2 regions of the Lysinibacillus louembei genome follow, and region 2 is predicted to be linked to the other one. Evidence: riboswitches for the same ligand, from Rfam matches in the RefSeq annotation. Region 2 holds a riboswitch; the other holds the start of a gene.
What was found. Region 2 has a riboswitch for cobalamin ahead of R6U77_RS10370 (DUF4430 domain-containing protein). Riboswitches for the same ligand answer to the same signal wherever they lie in the genome.
Positions count from the first base shown of each region.

Region 1 (7,463 bases), 1.3 Mb from region 2:
TAAAACGCAGATATGTTGAGAGAATTCGCAGATAAGTTACCAAAAAGCGCAGATATTTTAAAAAAATTCGCAGATAATGAATGAAAAAGCGCAAATAAATTTAAATAGGAGAGCTACATAATATGAAAAAGCTAATGCAAATTTTCCTCGTGCTCATTTTGTTCATTAGCTTGCCGCTTACGACAAATGCACATGTGCTAGACCAGGCTGTCACAAAAAATTTAGGTAAATCTAACACAAGTGTCTCCTTGCGTTCCTTAACAACGGGCAATATTCTATATGAGCATAATGGGCAAGCGCTAATGAAGCCTGCATCAACGATAAAGCTATTAACAGGCAGCGCAGCATTACACGTATTAGGAAAGGATTATACGTTTACAACAGACCTTTATATTGATGGTGATATTATAGATGGTACATTGTATGGGGATGTTTATATAAAAGGTGGGGGAGACCCGACATTACAGCAGCAGGACTTTTTGACGTTTGCAAAAGTGCTGAAACGTTATGGAATTCGCCAAGTACAGGGGCATTTATATGGGGATGACAGTGCATTTAGTGGTAGCGTATTAACACCAGGCATTGTCAAACAAGACGAAACAGAATATTATGCGGCAAGAATTTCTGCCTTAACGATGTCGCCAAATGCGGATTATGATGCAGGAACGGTCATTGTACAAGTAACAGGTAATACAGTGAAAAAAGCACCGAGCTTTACTGTTCTGCCAAATACAAGTGGCATGAAATTCGTCAATCAAGCACGTACAGGAGCGAAAACAAGCAAAAATACGTTAAGCGTGAAAAGGCAATATGGCTCAAGCACAGTTGTGATAACAGGCAATATCCCGCAAGGAAGTACAGTGAAAAAATGGGTGACATTGCAAGATCCAACAATGAATACGCTGCATGCTATTCGCACTACATGGCAAACAGCCGCATTAAATGTTACAAATCCATCGGTTGGACGCAAAATAGTACCAGCAACAGCACGTAAAATATATACAAAGGAATCGTTGCCATTACATAAGCTCTATCCTGTGTTTATGAAGCTGAGCAACAATAGTATCGCAGACATACTTGTCAAAACGATGGGACGTGAGGTACATGGCATTGGCACTACAGAAAACGGGGTAGCAGTTTTACGTGACTATGTAGCATCGTTAGGCTTAAATGTATCACAATGGCGCTTTGAAGACGGATCAGGTATGTCTCATGTGAATCGTGTATCGGCTAATGAATTGACAGCATTGCTAACAACGATGCAGCAGCAGGCAATGTATTCAAGCTTTTATCAGGGCTTACCAATTGGAGGGCAGCCAAGTCGTCTTGTTGGAGGTTCTTTACGCACACGCTTTGATACAAATGTATTGCGTGGACGTGTCGTAGCGAAAACAGGTAGCATTACAAATGTCTATACATTATCGGGCTACGTCACAGCAAAAAGCGGTCGCCAATATGCCTTTGCCATTATGACGGATCACAAAAATGCACAGGCAATCAAGCAAATTGACCGTTTAGTAGAATCCATTATTCAAAATTATTAAGGAGGAGCTGTCTGAAAAGCAATGTATGACGCTGCTTTTCAGACAACTGTTTCTTTAATTTAGTTAAAAAGTAATGATTTGCTCATCAATCAAGCAGGCGCATTAATGCTTTTCTTTTTTCCTTGCCAATCACTTTATCTACACGCTTCAAAACGTCCTTCGGGACACCGCTTAATAGCCAGCTCATATTGGCGCTTGCAAGAAGTGGGCGAAGCTGCTGTATTTCGCTTAGCGATAATTCAACACCTGTTTTTTTCCTCATAAACCGTTGTATCTCGGCATCATTTGCTGACATAAAGAAACGAACTAACTCCATCTGACTCATTTATTCATCCTTTCGAGGTGTATTACCTTTACAAATGGCTAAAAATCCACTATACTTTCAAATTGTAAATCGTAATGATTTTGAATTAGAAAGAAGAGAATAAATATGACAAAACCAATTATCCAGTTACGAAATGTAACATTTCAATACGATGAAACACAGGCATTAAACGATATTTCTTTCCAAGTGCAGGAGGGGGATTTTTTAGCATTACTTGGTCCAAACGGCTCTGGCAAATCGACGTTATTAAAGCTTATTCTTGGCTTATTAAAGCCAACAAAAGGAGAAATAGAGCTTTTTGGTGAACCGATTCAAGCCTTTAAGCAGCATGAGTGGATTGGCTATGTGTCACAAAAATCCAACTCCTTTAATTCAGGCTTTCCTGCAACAGTTGAGGAAGTTGTGAAAAGTGGCTTAACCAAAAAAGTCGGCTTATTCAAACGCTATCCGAAAAATGTTGATCAGCTTGTCATAGAAGCACTGCAGGCTGTTGGCATGGAAAGCTTTGCAACACGCAATATCGGACAATTATCAGGAGGACAGCAGCAGCGAGTGTTCATTGCGCGGGCTTTAATTGCGGAGCCGAAGCTACTTATACTAGATGAGCCAACCGTTGGAATTGACCACGAAAATGTGCAATCGTTTTATGATATGCTCGTTAAGCTAAACGAGGAACGACAAATTACGATGATTTTAGTCACACATGATGTCGATATCGTCTCAGAGCATATTAGCCATGTTGCATGCTTGAATAAAACGATTCATTTCCATGGCTATAAAAACGAATTTGATGATATTTCAGAGCAAACGCTAGATGCTTGGTACGGGCATAAAGTACGAAAGATTCACTAGGAGATGTAGCGAAATGATTGAAGCAATTTTACGATATGAATTTTTACAAAATGCCTTTTTTTCAGGGCTGATTATCGGGGTCATTGCCCCGTTGCTCGGCGTCTTTATTGTTGTACGCAGGCTGTCGCTCATCGCAGACGCCTTATCACATGTGACATTAGCGGGAATTGCTGGGAGCTTATATATAAGTCAAAGCTTTGCGGCGATGGCTTTATTAAATCCGATTTATTTAGGAATACTTGCATCGGTTAGTGGCTCGATTTTAATTGAGCGTTTGCGCCGTCTTTATAAGCATTATGAGGAGCTTGCGATTCCGATTATTATGTCGGGAGGAATCGGCATCAGTGCCATCTTTATTTCGTTAGCAAGCGGCTTTAACACCGATTTAATGAGCTATTTATTTGGCTCTGTTTCGGCTGTATCGCGTCAGGATTTATGGGTAGTGCTTGCAATTGCAGGCGTTGTTATTATTTTTTTATTATTATTTTTCAAGGAACTATTCGTCTTATCCTTCGATGAGGAATATGCAAAGGCGAGTGGGCTACCTGCGAAATGGATTCATTTACTATTTATGGTCGTCGTTGCACTTGTCATTGCAGCAAGCATGCGCATCGTTGGGATCTTGCTTGTATCGAGCCTGATGACGTTGCCTGTTGCAGCAGCAATGCGTTTAGCGAAAGGCTTTAAGCAGGCAATCATTTATGCAATTGTCTTTGGAGAGCTTGCGGTTATTATTGGGCTTGTTAGTGCCTTTTATTTAAATTTAGCACCAGGTGGAACAATTGTTGTAACGTCTATTATCATTTTATTATGCGTGATTGTTGGAAAGAAAATAAAAGTTCAGGAGGTTGCGCAATGAATTTAACACGAGCATGGGAAATTTTAAAGGACAATGGCTATAAAAAAACCGATAAACGAGAGCTCATTTTACAAATGTTTGAGGAAACAGACAAATATTTAACGGCTCGTGATTTATTGGATGTGTTGAAAAAAGACTTTCCAGGGATGAGCTTTGATACGATTTATCGCAATTTAGCGACATTTGTTGAGCTAGATATTTTGGAAGAAACCGAAATGCAGGGCGAGCGCAATTTCCGCATGCACTGTGAATCAGAGCACCACCACCATCATTTCATTTGCCGTGAATGTGGTAGCGTAAAGGAATTGTCATTATGCCCGATGGATTTGCTCGGTGGCAGCTTGCCAGGCTTTGAAGTAGAGGCACATAAATTTGAAGTGTATGGAAAGTGCCCAGATTGTTTGAATACAATTTAGATGTCATACTACAAAAATGCTCAAAAATATGATAGATTATTAACTAATTGAATAATGCTTGCAAGGAAAAGATGTAAGGGAATTCGGTGAGATGCCGAAGCTATGTCCGTAACTGTATGTGCTTGTAACGTGAAATCATGCCACTGTCCTTGAGATGGGAAGGCTTTCGCAGGAGAAAACAGCACGAGCCAGGAGACCTATCTTTTTCTAATCGTCATAATACTCTTCGGAACTAAAGAGAATGCACGGCAATAGAATATTGCATCATTTGCTTTGTAAACAATTTTCTGCCACCCATTCTGACGGGTGGCTTTTTTCATTTCCGATGAAAGCTTATTCAAACGAAAAAGGAGGAGATGGACTTGGTAAAGAAAGATATGCGCTATATTTGCTACCCATTTATGCGTGAGGCAAGCTGTTTAGTTGATTTTGAAATTCGTACAGACTCATTAACAACAAGTATTGGTACGGTTTTTCCTACATTAGAGGGGGACAATGTACAAATTGTGCGTGAAGATTTAGAGAAGCTACACCCGATGGCCTATCATGTGAACGGTTCTGTGCGTGGCAAGCTTGCTGTTACAGAAGAGGACCTGCAGTTTTTAAGCGATCGCTACGATTTTTATGTAGCACATACAAAAGAGCAAATTGATCGCTTCGTTTTACCGCAAGGAGTAGAGGCAGCAGCACGTTTACATGTATGCCGTAGCGAAGCGAAAAAATCCTTCCGTGCATTACATAAAGTAAGCGAGGAGCGCGATGTGCCAGAAATTTTATTTGACTATTTAGGGCTGCTGGCAAACGTATTTTTCGTCATGGCGGTTTATGTCAACCAAATGAGCGGACACGAGGAAATTGAGTTTATTACGAAATCATATCCAATGAAAAAGCGAAAAGAGGACGCATCATAAAATTCACTGTTAATGGTATAAGCCATTAGCGGTAGTTTTATTATGAACAGCATGTGGGACAAAGGAAGAAACAGTATACCCAGAGCTTTTTAAATAAGATATAATGTAACATAGCTGTCAGGCAACATTGCTTGGCAGCTATTCTAATTCACATATAGCAGGTGACCATATATGGGACGATTAATATTTATCACAGGTGGTGTGCGCAGTGGCAAAAGTGCCTTTGCAGAACGCTACGCACAAAAGCTTGCTGAAGGGCGCTCACTTACATATATTGCATCAGGTGTCGCATTCGATAGAGAAATGCAGGCAAGAATTGCGCGCCATCAAGCAGACCGTCAAAAGAGTGGCGTGATTTGGCACACGTTGGAGGTGCCAGATACTTTACCACAGGGGCTACAAATGCTAGAGCACGATGCCGTTATTTTATGGGACTGTTTAACGACATGGCTAGCAAATGTTTTATACAAGGCACCTCATCATATTGAGGAGCATATCGAAATGTGGAAGCAATATGTTGCAACGACACAGCAACAAAGCATGACGTTATTGCTTGTTTCCAATGAGGTTTTGGATGAGCCAGCATCCATTTATGAAGAAACAGAGCGCTATAGGCAACTATTAGGGGAGCTGCATCAATGGATTGTTGAAAGCTGTGATGAAGCCTATGAAATTGACCATCAACGGAGCATGCGCTGGAAGTAGGAGGGAGATTCAATTGAAGCATTTTTATACAGGAATATTGCTTTGCCTACAGTTTTTTAGCGCAGTGCCAATTAAACGAGAGCTGCCTTTAACAAATCAAAACGTGACAGCGATGTATGCCATTATGCCCCTTTTAAGCTTACTGACAGGTGCAGCTACAATTGGCTTTTTGCAGCTCAATCAACACTGGCTTCACTTGTCGCCATTAGTGGTTGCCATTATTTTAACAATCGTAATGATTGCTGTCACTGGTGGTATACATACAGACGGCTTTATCGACACAAGCGATGCCTTTTTTTCATATCGTGATCAGGAAAAGCGTTTAACAATTTTAGATGATCCACGTGTTGGGGCATTTGGTGTGTTAGCTGTTGTCAGTCTATTACTATTGAAAATTGCCTTTTTGTATGAGGCGCTATTGCGCGAGGTGGATATGCTGTATTTTATAGCAGTTCCATTGCTAGCTCGCCTCGCTATGTTACTCTATTTCATGACAATGAACAGCGCTAAAACGACAGGTCTTGCGGCTTATTTTAAGGAGCGTGTGCAGCAAAGAACTGTAGGCATTGTCTGCGCTATTTATAGCATGCTAGTTATTGGTTATGCTTTGTACACAGGTGAATGGTCACTACTTATTTTATACAGTGTAGCATTGCTAGGTGTATTGTATTATCGACACTGGTCCAAGAAAAATTTTGCCGGCATGACAGGCGATTTGCTTGGAGCTCTTTATGAAGGGATGGAGCTACTATTATGGGGGACGCTATTACTATTCATTTAATTCGACATGGCAAAACGAAGGCAAATGTTGAACGCAAATATATTGGGCATACGGATGAGCCAATCTTACCTTTAACGCCAGTGCAGCTGACAGTGCGGCCCTCTATTGTTTATGGAAGCGATTTGCAGCGATGCCGACAAACAGCAGCATGCTATTTCCCATATGTGCCTTATAAGGCGAATGCTGATTTACGAGAGCTGCATTTTGGACAGTTTGAAATGAAAACATATGAGGAATTGAAGGATTATCCACTTTATCAAAAGTGGTTGGCTGATCCATTGCAAGTAACACCACCAGATGGGGAAAGCTTTATCGATTTTACAGCGCGTGTAGAGAGAGCAATGAAGCAAATTATTATTATGCCAGGTGATTATACATTCGTTGTGCACGGAGGGGTAATTCGTTTGCTGCTTGTGAAGTTTTTACAGCATCCATTTAATAGCGTTTATGCAGAGCATTCGACGATATATAGCTGTACGTGGTCACATTTTTCTGCATGGAAGGAGGGAGAGCGATGCACATCTACATCGGAGGTGCCTATAATGGCAAGCGAAAGTATGTGAAACAGTATTATCAAAGCTACAGACAGTATGTTTTTGAAGGAGAAATCCCTGAAAGTTCCGCTTTTACTACACAAGATGTTGTCATTGTTGGACGCTTCGAGCAGCTTGTTCAACAGCTCATACACTTAACCGAGGATGAAGTAGTAGAACAGTTGATGGAGAAGCTAGGGCAGCTGGATAAGGTGGCAACACTTGTCTGTGTTTGCACAGATATGGGGCGAGGCATTGTCCCACTTGACAAAGAGCAGCGATTTTTACGCGATACATGCGGGAGGCTATATCAAGCGATGTTTGCCTATAGCCATCAGGTGACACGTATTTGGTATGGCATTCCACAAGTAATAAAGGAGACATAAAATGACGAAGGCAAATTTACGATATCTTGTTTTAACTGCGTTATTGGCGGCATTATGTGCAATAGGTGGACTTGTAAAAATTCCTGTTTCAGCGACGGCTTCAGCGGCGCTCGATTCAGCTCCCGCACTATTAGCCGCATTTGTATTACCA
Region 1 covers NZ_CP137624.1:3,347,822-3,355,284, reverse strand. Annotated here, with positions in the region: gene dacB (D-alanyl-D-alanine carboxypeptidase/D-alanyl-D-alanine endopeptidase) at 123-1,544, shown strand; gene R6U77_RS16760 (isopropylmalate synthase) at 1,630-1,869, opposite strand; gene R6U77_RS16755 (metal ABC transporter ATP-binding protein) at 1,975-2,721, shown strand; gene R6U77_RS16750 (metal ABC transporter permease) at 2,735-3,580, shown strand; gene R6U77_RS16745 (Fur family transcriptional regulator) at 3,577-3,996, shown strand; cobalamin riboswitch at 4,035-4,215, shown strand; gene R6U77_RS16740 (hypothetical protein) at 4,353-4,907, shown strand; gene R6U77_RS16735 (bifunctional adenosylcobinamide kinase/adenosylcobinamide-phosphate guanylyltransferase) at 5,079-5,612, shown strand; gene cobS (adenosylcobinamide-GDP ribazoletransferase) at 5,626-6,393, shown strand; gene R6U77_RS16725 (histidine phosphatase family protein) at 6,366-6,956, shown strand; gene R6U77_RS16720 (bifunctional adenosylcobinamide kinase/adenosylcobinamide-phosphate guanylyltransferase) at 6,908-7,312, shown strand; gene R6U77_RS16715 (ECF transporter S component) at 7,314-7,463, shown strand, end outside.
Region 1: linked by a shared signal. The riboswitch ahead of R6U77_RS16740 (hypothetical protein) and the one ahead of R6U77_RS10370 (DUF4430 domain-containing protein) in region 2 are both predicted to bind cobalamin.

Region 2 (7,463 bases):
TATCAGTCTGCATTTTTGGAATTAACCCTTGCTCACCTGCTAAAATCTCTCCAACCTGCCAGCTTAATGTTTCACGATACACTTTATATTGTCGTTGCTCCAGCCTGTAAAAATTGCGTACAAAGCCCTCAAACACATAATGCACCCTACCTTCTCGCATAAAATCTACAAATGTTAATTTGCCACTTTCCTCATCGATTAAATAATGCTCATATATAATGCGACAAATTTCTAGCATAAGATGGTAGTTTTGATTTTGCTTATGCAGCTGGATTTGATGAAAATGTTGGCGTTCTAGCTGTATAGGTGTGACATGCTGAAAATATGGATACATTTTTTTCAAAGATAGCTTTAGCGGCTTTTTTAATGTAGGATGCTTTGTTAACGTATGAATCGTCGCCTTCAAAATTTGATTATGTACAATATTTTCTGAAAACACATCGTATTGCTGATGAGTTTTCTTGCTGTACTACATATTCCTTATAAAAGCCTCTTTTAATAAAGCCATTCAATCGCCTTACAAATGCTCCTGCAAATAGCTCAACTAATTCCGTTTCATCAATATTTGTTACTTGCGTTTCCCCTACCTCTGGCAATATACCCGCACAATAGCTCAGCATATAATAAATGTTATGAATAGGAATATTATTTGCCATCGTATTTACTCCTTAAAAATCAGCTTTTCTGTTTCTCTATGTGCTTGTTCCATATCATCATACCAATACGCTTCTAGCATTGGGCCAATTTCATAACGAATGATTTGGTTATACCAAGCAATGGGCTGCTTCGATTGAATAGCTGTTGAAAAATAGCTATGCCCAATTAAAAATCCTTTCCCTAAATGAGGGTCATGCTCAATTACTCGATTTAATTGTGTTATAGCATTAACTATAAATTGCGCAAATGATTGTTCAATGCCTTTTTGCTCTAAAAAATGAATGAACTTGTCATCGAATATTGGCTCCATAGAAATAAAAGCAAAGCGCCTTCTCAAAGCATAATCTACTACCGCCAATGAGCGATCCGCTGTATTCATTAAACCAATAATATAAAGATTTTAGGAATATAAAAAGTCTCTCCCTTTTCTGAATAAGTCAGTGACATCGCATATTCTGGTCCACGCTTGTCAGCCTCTATTAGCATCAATAGTTCACCAAATATTTTACTAATATTTCCTCTATCATATTAAAAAAGAGCGCATCTGAAAGTTTCTCAGATACACTCTTAATAAGTAAAATTACAGCTCTGTACGTAGCTGCCACAGCTCTGGGAAGAAATATTGGTCTAACACTTTTTTCAAATAGCTCACACCACCAGAGCCACCTGTTCCCATTTTAAAGCCGATAATGCGCTCCACTGTTTTCATATGACGGAAGCGCCATTGCTGGAATAAATCCTCAATATCGACAAGCTCTTCTGCTAGCTCATACAAATCAAAGTATTTTTCAGGCTCACGATACACAGCCTTCCAAGCTTCTTTGACACTGTCATTTGCTTCATACTTTGCTGTCACATCGCGCTGTAATATTTCCTCATCAATCGCAAAGCCACGCTTCGCTAATGTATGAATTGCTTCATCATACAAGCTTGGCGCATGATAAGCCTCTTGTAGCATCGCTAATATTTTTTCATCATGTGCATAAATTTTCAAAATATGTGGCGTTTTATAGCCAAAATAAAATTCTAGCAAGCGATTTTGATACGATTGAAAGCCCGATGAATTACCAAGTGAGTCACGAAATTGCAAATAATCCGCAGGCGTCAACGTTGCCAGCACATCCCACACATTTTTCAACTGATTTTGCACCTGTGAAACACGTGCTAGCTTTTTAAATGACTCAGGTAAGCGCCCATTATGGATATCTACCGTAGCCGATTTGACTTCATGTAAAATTTGCTTCATCCACAGCTCACTCACATGATGCACCGTAATAAAAAGCATTTCATCATGCTCCTCTGTCAACGGCTGTTGGCAAGCTAGTACTTCATTTAAATGTAAATAATCCGTATATGTCATACGGTCTTTAAAATCTGTGACGATTTTTTTCTCATCCTCGAATGGCTTATAATTATTTGACATCATTGTTCCTCCTTGATGACTGCTCTGACAGGGCTACCGTCCGCACCTTCAATTAACAGCGGTAAAACAATCATGTCATAACGCCCCGCCTTGATGTACTCTAGCAATAAATTTTCTACTATATAAATATCGCTTTTTGCTAATGCGTGATGGATTGGTAGCTCCTTTGATGCAACCTTATCAACGGATGGCACATCGACACCAATCAATTGAATGCCACATTCCTTTAAATAGGCTACCGTTTCTAAAGTTAATGTTGGTACTTCCTCAGGAAAAATATGTGCGTTGGCGATTGCCTTCGTTTTAAAAAAGACAGCCTTTACCCCTGTCAGCTTTCCTCTTACGTGGGTCACTTCAATAAAATCATTATCTAAGCACTCCACAACGACCACTTTGCCAATACAGCGCTCTAAATCTAAGTGCTCAAATGTGCATCCATCGTTATCAAAATGGAATGGCGCATCCATATGTGTGCCTGAGTGAAGGCTCATTTGGAGCATGCCAACATTAACCGAGCCTGTTTGCTCCTTTGTCGCTACTGTTTCATAGCGAAATTTTGTATCGCCTGACCATGTCGCAATATTTTGATTTAACGGCTGTGTTATATCAATCCATCCCATTACGCAACAATCTCTCTTTCATTGCTAAACTTCTCATATGCTTTCGTTTCCATAATATCCTTTAATATCTCAAAGCATGTATACACTTCCTCAAATGTGTTATACATTGCCACCGCAGCTAGGCGGATGCCTTGTGGTGCTCGGAAATCTGGAATGATGCCTCGTTCCTTTAATGCTTTGCAAATACGCGCAGCATCCTTGTGCTCTAAATAAATATGACCACCACGCTCTTGGTGTGCCACTGGACTACATACTTTAAAGTCATATTCACTCAACATATCCTCCACACATTGCAGCATGTAATCCGATAACGCTAGCGAGCGTTTGCGAATATTTTCAATGCCCATTTCATTAAATAATTCAAGTGCCCCTAAAAGTGGTGCCATACTTAACACATTTGGCGTACCAATTTGGAAAGCCCCCACCTCGGCTGCTGGCTCAAATGTATGGCTCATCGTAAATTGCTTTTCCTTGTTTGAGCCAAACCAACCGGCTAAGCCTGGTGCTGTACCAAAATGCTTTTCATGGACAAAAAGAGCTCCTGTACTGCCAGGTCCCCCATTCAAATGCTTATAGGTGCACCAAAATGCAAAATCAACATCCCAAGCATGCAAATGATGCACAACAGAGCCGACTGAATGACACAAATCAAAGCCAATTACAATACCACGCTCATGCGCTGCCTTCGTTAATTTTTCCATATTTAAAATTTGCCCACTACGATAAAGCACGCCAGGTAAAACGATTAATGCAACTTCCTCTGTCATCGCTGCAATAATATCTTCCTCTGAAAGCGTTTGCCCGTCACGTGAAGCAACGCGAATTAAATGCGATTCATCATAGCCCTTCAATGCTAATTGTGATTTCAATGCATAAATATCAGAGGGGAAATTCAGCTCATCCGCTAAAATTTTCGTTCTCTTTCCTTCAGGTTTATAAAACGTTGCAACAAGCTGATGCAAATTGCTGGTTGTAGACCCTGTTACGATTACTTCATTGTTATTTGCTCCAACAATTTGTGCCATTTGTGCACCAAGCTTTTCAGCAAGGAAAAACCAAGCATGCTCCCCCTGTGTCCAGCCATCAATACCGTATTCCTTCCATGAATCAATCAAGCTATGCAATGTTTCCTCTGCACGCTTTGACATAAGCCCTAATGAATTACCATCAAAATAAATACGTCCCTCCTTTATGTAAAAGGCTTCTCTTTTTGAGGGAATTTCATATGTCTCATCTAAATTTTTGGCATATGCTAAAGTATTTGTTGTCATGCGATTGCCACCCCTTTAACTAGTCTTCCTCTTGATACTATCATACTCGAGAATTTCTTCTCTAGTGAATTTACTATGTTTCTACTTGAAATCTCTTTTTCTTTATTTTTTAATTGCTTACTTTGTGCTATACTTTCCTCAAGTGGATAATGATTGCAGAATAAAGGTGCTCTTTCACAGAGCTTAATAGGGAATTCGGTGCAAAGCCGAAGCTGTTTCCGCAACTGTAAGTGTAAATGACTACAGCGTAATACCACTGTCAAACGAGGAAAAATGCCTCTAGTAGATGGGAAGGTGCTGATTTTAGGATACACAAGCCAGGAGACCTGCCTTTATTTTATCGTATTAACTCTCTTCGGAAGCTAGGAGAACTTACGGCAAAGCGGACAGGCTAACAATGTTTTTGCGCCTTTTTCTGTTTTCCTAAAAGATGCTTCCCTTTTCGGTGAAGCATCTTTTTATTTTCGAGTTAATTGCAAGAACATTCACGAAATAAAAAATTTAGGAGGTTTTGTAAATGGTTCAATTCAAAAAATGGTGGCATTTAGCGTTTGCATTGCTTTTAGCATTTGCGCTCGTATCACCAACAGCTAGTGCAGCAGTATTACAGCCTGTAAGTCAGGAGCTACAATCAACAACGTTTGATGTTGAATTATCGATTGATGGCTTGGATGATGAAATTTTAGGGTTAACGACAGCAACAGTTGCAGAAGGAACAACAGCACTAGAGCTTGTAGAACAAGTGTTAGATAACGAGGGTATTCCTTATGTAGTAGTTTCTACTCAATATGGCCCATATCTCCAATCAATTGATGGACGTGCTGCAGGTAGCTTAAACGGTTGGGATGGCTGGGTGTATACAGTAAATAACATCAGCCCTAATGATGGCTTGGCAGATTACGTATTAGAGCCTGATGATGTAGTTCATATTTATTACACTACATGGGCTAAATTACAAACAACAAGTACAGTTGCCATAAATGATAACAATCCTACTGTTACAGTAGATTTAACTGGTGATTTATTTGTAACACCAGGTGTCACTAATTTAGCAAACTGGACAATTAATACTGGTACAACGGCATTAACAGCGCAGTCTGTTACTGTAAATACTGACCAACAAGTTGTGATTACATTTGCAGGTCAAGCGCAAGCAGGCACGATTACCATTACTGCCTCTGCCAATGCTTTATTCGGTAGCTCAGCAAGTGAGCCGCTTGAAGTAGAAGTGAAATAAGGAAGTAAATTGATACTGATAAGAGGAAGCATTTCCCCTTATCAGTATTTAACTATTTATAAAGGAGTGGCTTTTTAATGGCTATATGGAAAAAACAGCTACATATAGCGCTTGTCTTTATTTTAGTGTTATCGCTATTCTCTCCGGCTAGTGTAATCAAGGCACAGCATTTTGAAGGAGAAACAGGCGCGCTGAATAGTGAGAATGCTCATAATATTAGTGAACAGCATCTTGATGATTCAACTAAACAAGATAATACGACAGAACCTGATAATGAAAAAAAATTAGAAGATTCAACAGAGCAGGATCATGCATTTGAATTAGCTGAACTAGAACAGCCAATACAATTAAATGATGCAACAATTACTCCATTTATGGAGATCTCTCCTCTGTCAGTTAGCGATATTCAATTAAATATAGAAGAACCGTTACTATTACAAGTAGCTGAGACATTTGAACTGATAGCAACTACTTCAACAACAGAGGACAGTGCATCAATTGAATGGACTTCAAGTAATTCTGGAGTTGCAACTGTTGATAATGGATTAGTAACAGCTAAGGCAATTGGCGAAACAATCATTACTGCTAAATTAGGTACTAATACTAAAGCAATCACAGCATATGTTATTTCCCCTGAAGCTCGCGAAGCTATAGATTTTATCCTAGCCCTTCCGCCAATTACAAGTGCTGATGAGACAACATATCAGCTCTTACTGCAAGCAAGAGAGCTAGATAGTAAAGTAAAAGCGCCTGCTCGTACTTTATTGATAACAGCAGGTAAACTACCTTACTTCACTATGTTATTAGAAAAAGAAATTACCTATTTCAAATTGTATATGCAGGACCCTAACAATGATTTACCTACTCCTGAGGAAATGACTTCTTTAAGTGAGGAAGTAAATAGTAAATTAGATACTATTCGTGAAAAATATAGTACCTTGATTAAAACTTCTGGCTATAGGAAAGTTACAGATTCAGAGATCCTTGCATTTAATGACAATTTGATAGCTAAAGAAGTTAAATATGCTTACCTGGCTATCAATGCGCTTCCTAAAATAGAAGAGCTAACAATTAATACGACAATAAAAGAGCAGCTAGATTATGCAAGAAAAAAATATAATATTCTACCAACAACATATCGAAATAATAATAGCGTAAGTAATAAACAAGAACTATTTGATAAAGAAGTTCGATATGTAGAGCTATTAATTGACGCTATTGATATAGATAGCACATCAGCAAAAGAGCAATTAGCTACCGCAAAGGCTGCCTACAATAGTTTAAATCCAAAAAGTTTACAAAATAATGTTTCAAACTATGATGATCTTATAAAAAAAGAGCAAATAATAAATGCAGAAGGTGATATTAACCAAGTCATCACAAAGATTAATGCATTACCATCTTTAGAAGCCTTAGTTTGGGCTGACCGACCAAAAGTAATTGAGGCACAACAGGCCTATGACCAATTGCTAGATGAGTTTAAAACTCGTGTCACAAACTACGCAAAATTAGAGGCTTTACAAAAACGTTTAATAGAATTGCAACCTCCTACAGTCGATGCCTATCATGCTGTTGCCAATTATTTATCATCAAGCTCAGCTATACCTACTTATGGGTCAGAATGGACAATTTTAACATTAGCTCGTGGTGACAATTCTGATAAATATAAAGATTATTATGAGCAATATTATAGCAATCTCGTAAAACATGTAAAAACAACAAATGGGAAAATAGGTAGCCAATCAACAGATTGGTCTCGAGTAATTATTGCACTTACTGCAATTGGCAAAGATCCTAGAGATGTTGGTGGTTACAATCTGGTAGAAAAGTTAACAGATTATAATTTTGCTATAAGTCCTGGCATAAACTCCGCAGTTTATTCATTGATTGCCCTTGATACTTGGGCATTCGATTTGCCTGAAACAGCAACTACAACACGAGATAAATTAATAGATTATATTTTATCGAAGGAAATTAAAGGCGCTGGGGGCTTTGCATTAAGTGGTAGTAATGATGACGCAGACGTAACAGGGATGACGCTACAAGCACTTGCACCATATTATCAAAGTAATACGAAAGTACAAGAAGTAATTAATCGAGCAGTAGACAAGCTAGCAGCAATGCAATTACCTAATGGTGGCTATAAATCTGCTGATTATTCTGTAGTCAAAGGGGTTGAAAACCCTGAAAGTGCTGCTCAAGTTGTAACAGCACTTGTAAGCTTAGGAATTGATGTAAATAAAGATGAACGTTTT
Region 2 covers NZ_CP137624.1:2,096,921-2,104,383, reverse strand. Annotated here, with positions in the region: partial or broken gene R6U77_RS10395 (5-methylcytosine restriction system specificity protein McrC) at 1-620, opposite strand, end outside; gene R6U77_RS10390 (5-methylcytosine-specific restriction endonuclease subunit McrB) at 662-1,015, opposite strand; gene kynA (tryptophan 2,3-dioxygenase) at 1,238-2,080, opposite strand; gene kynB (arylformamidase) at 2,080-2,700, opposite strand; gene kynU (kynureninase) at 2,700-3,971, opposite strand; cobalamin riboswitch at 4,119-4,319, shown strand; gene R6U77_RS10370 (DUF4430 domain-containing protein) at 4,489-5,208, shown strand; gene R6U77_RS10365 (S-layer homology domain-containing protein) at 5,286-7,463, shown strand, end outside.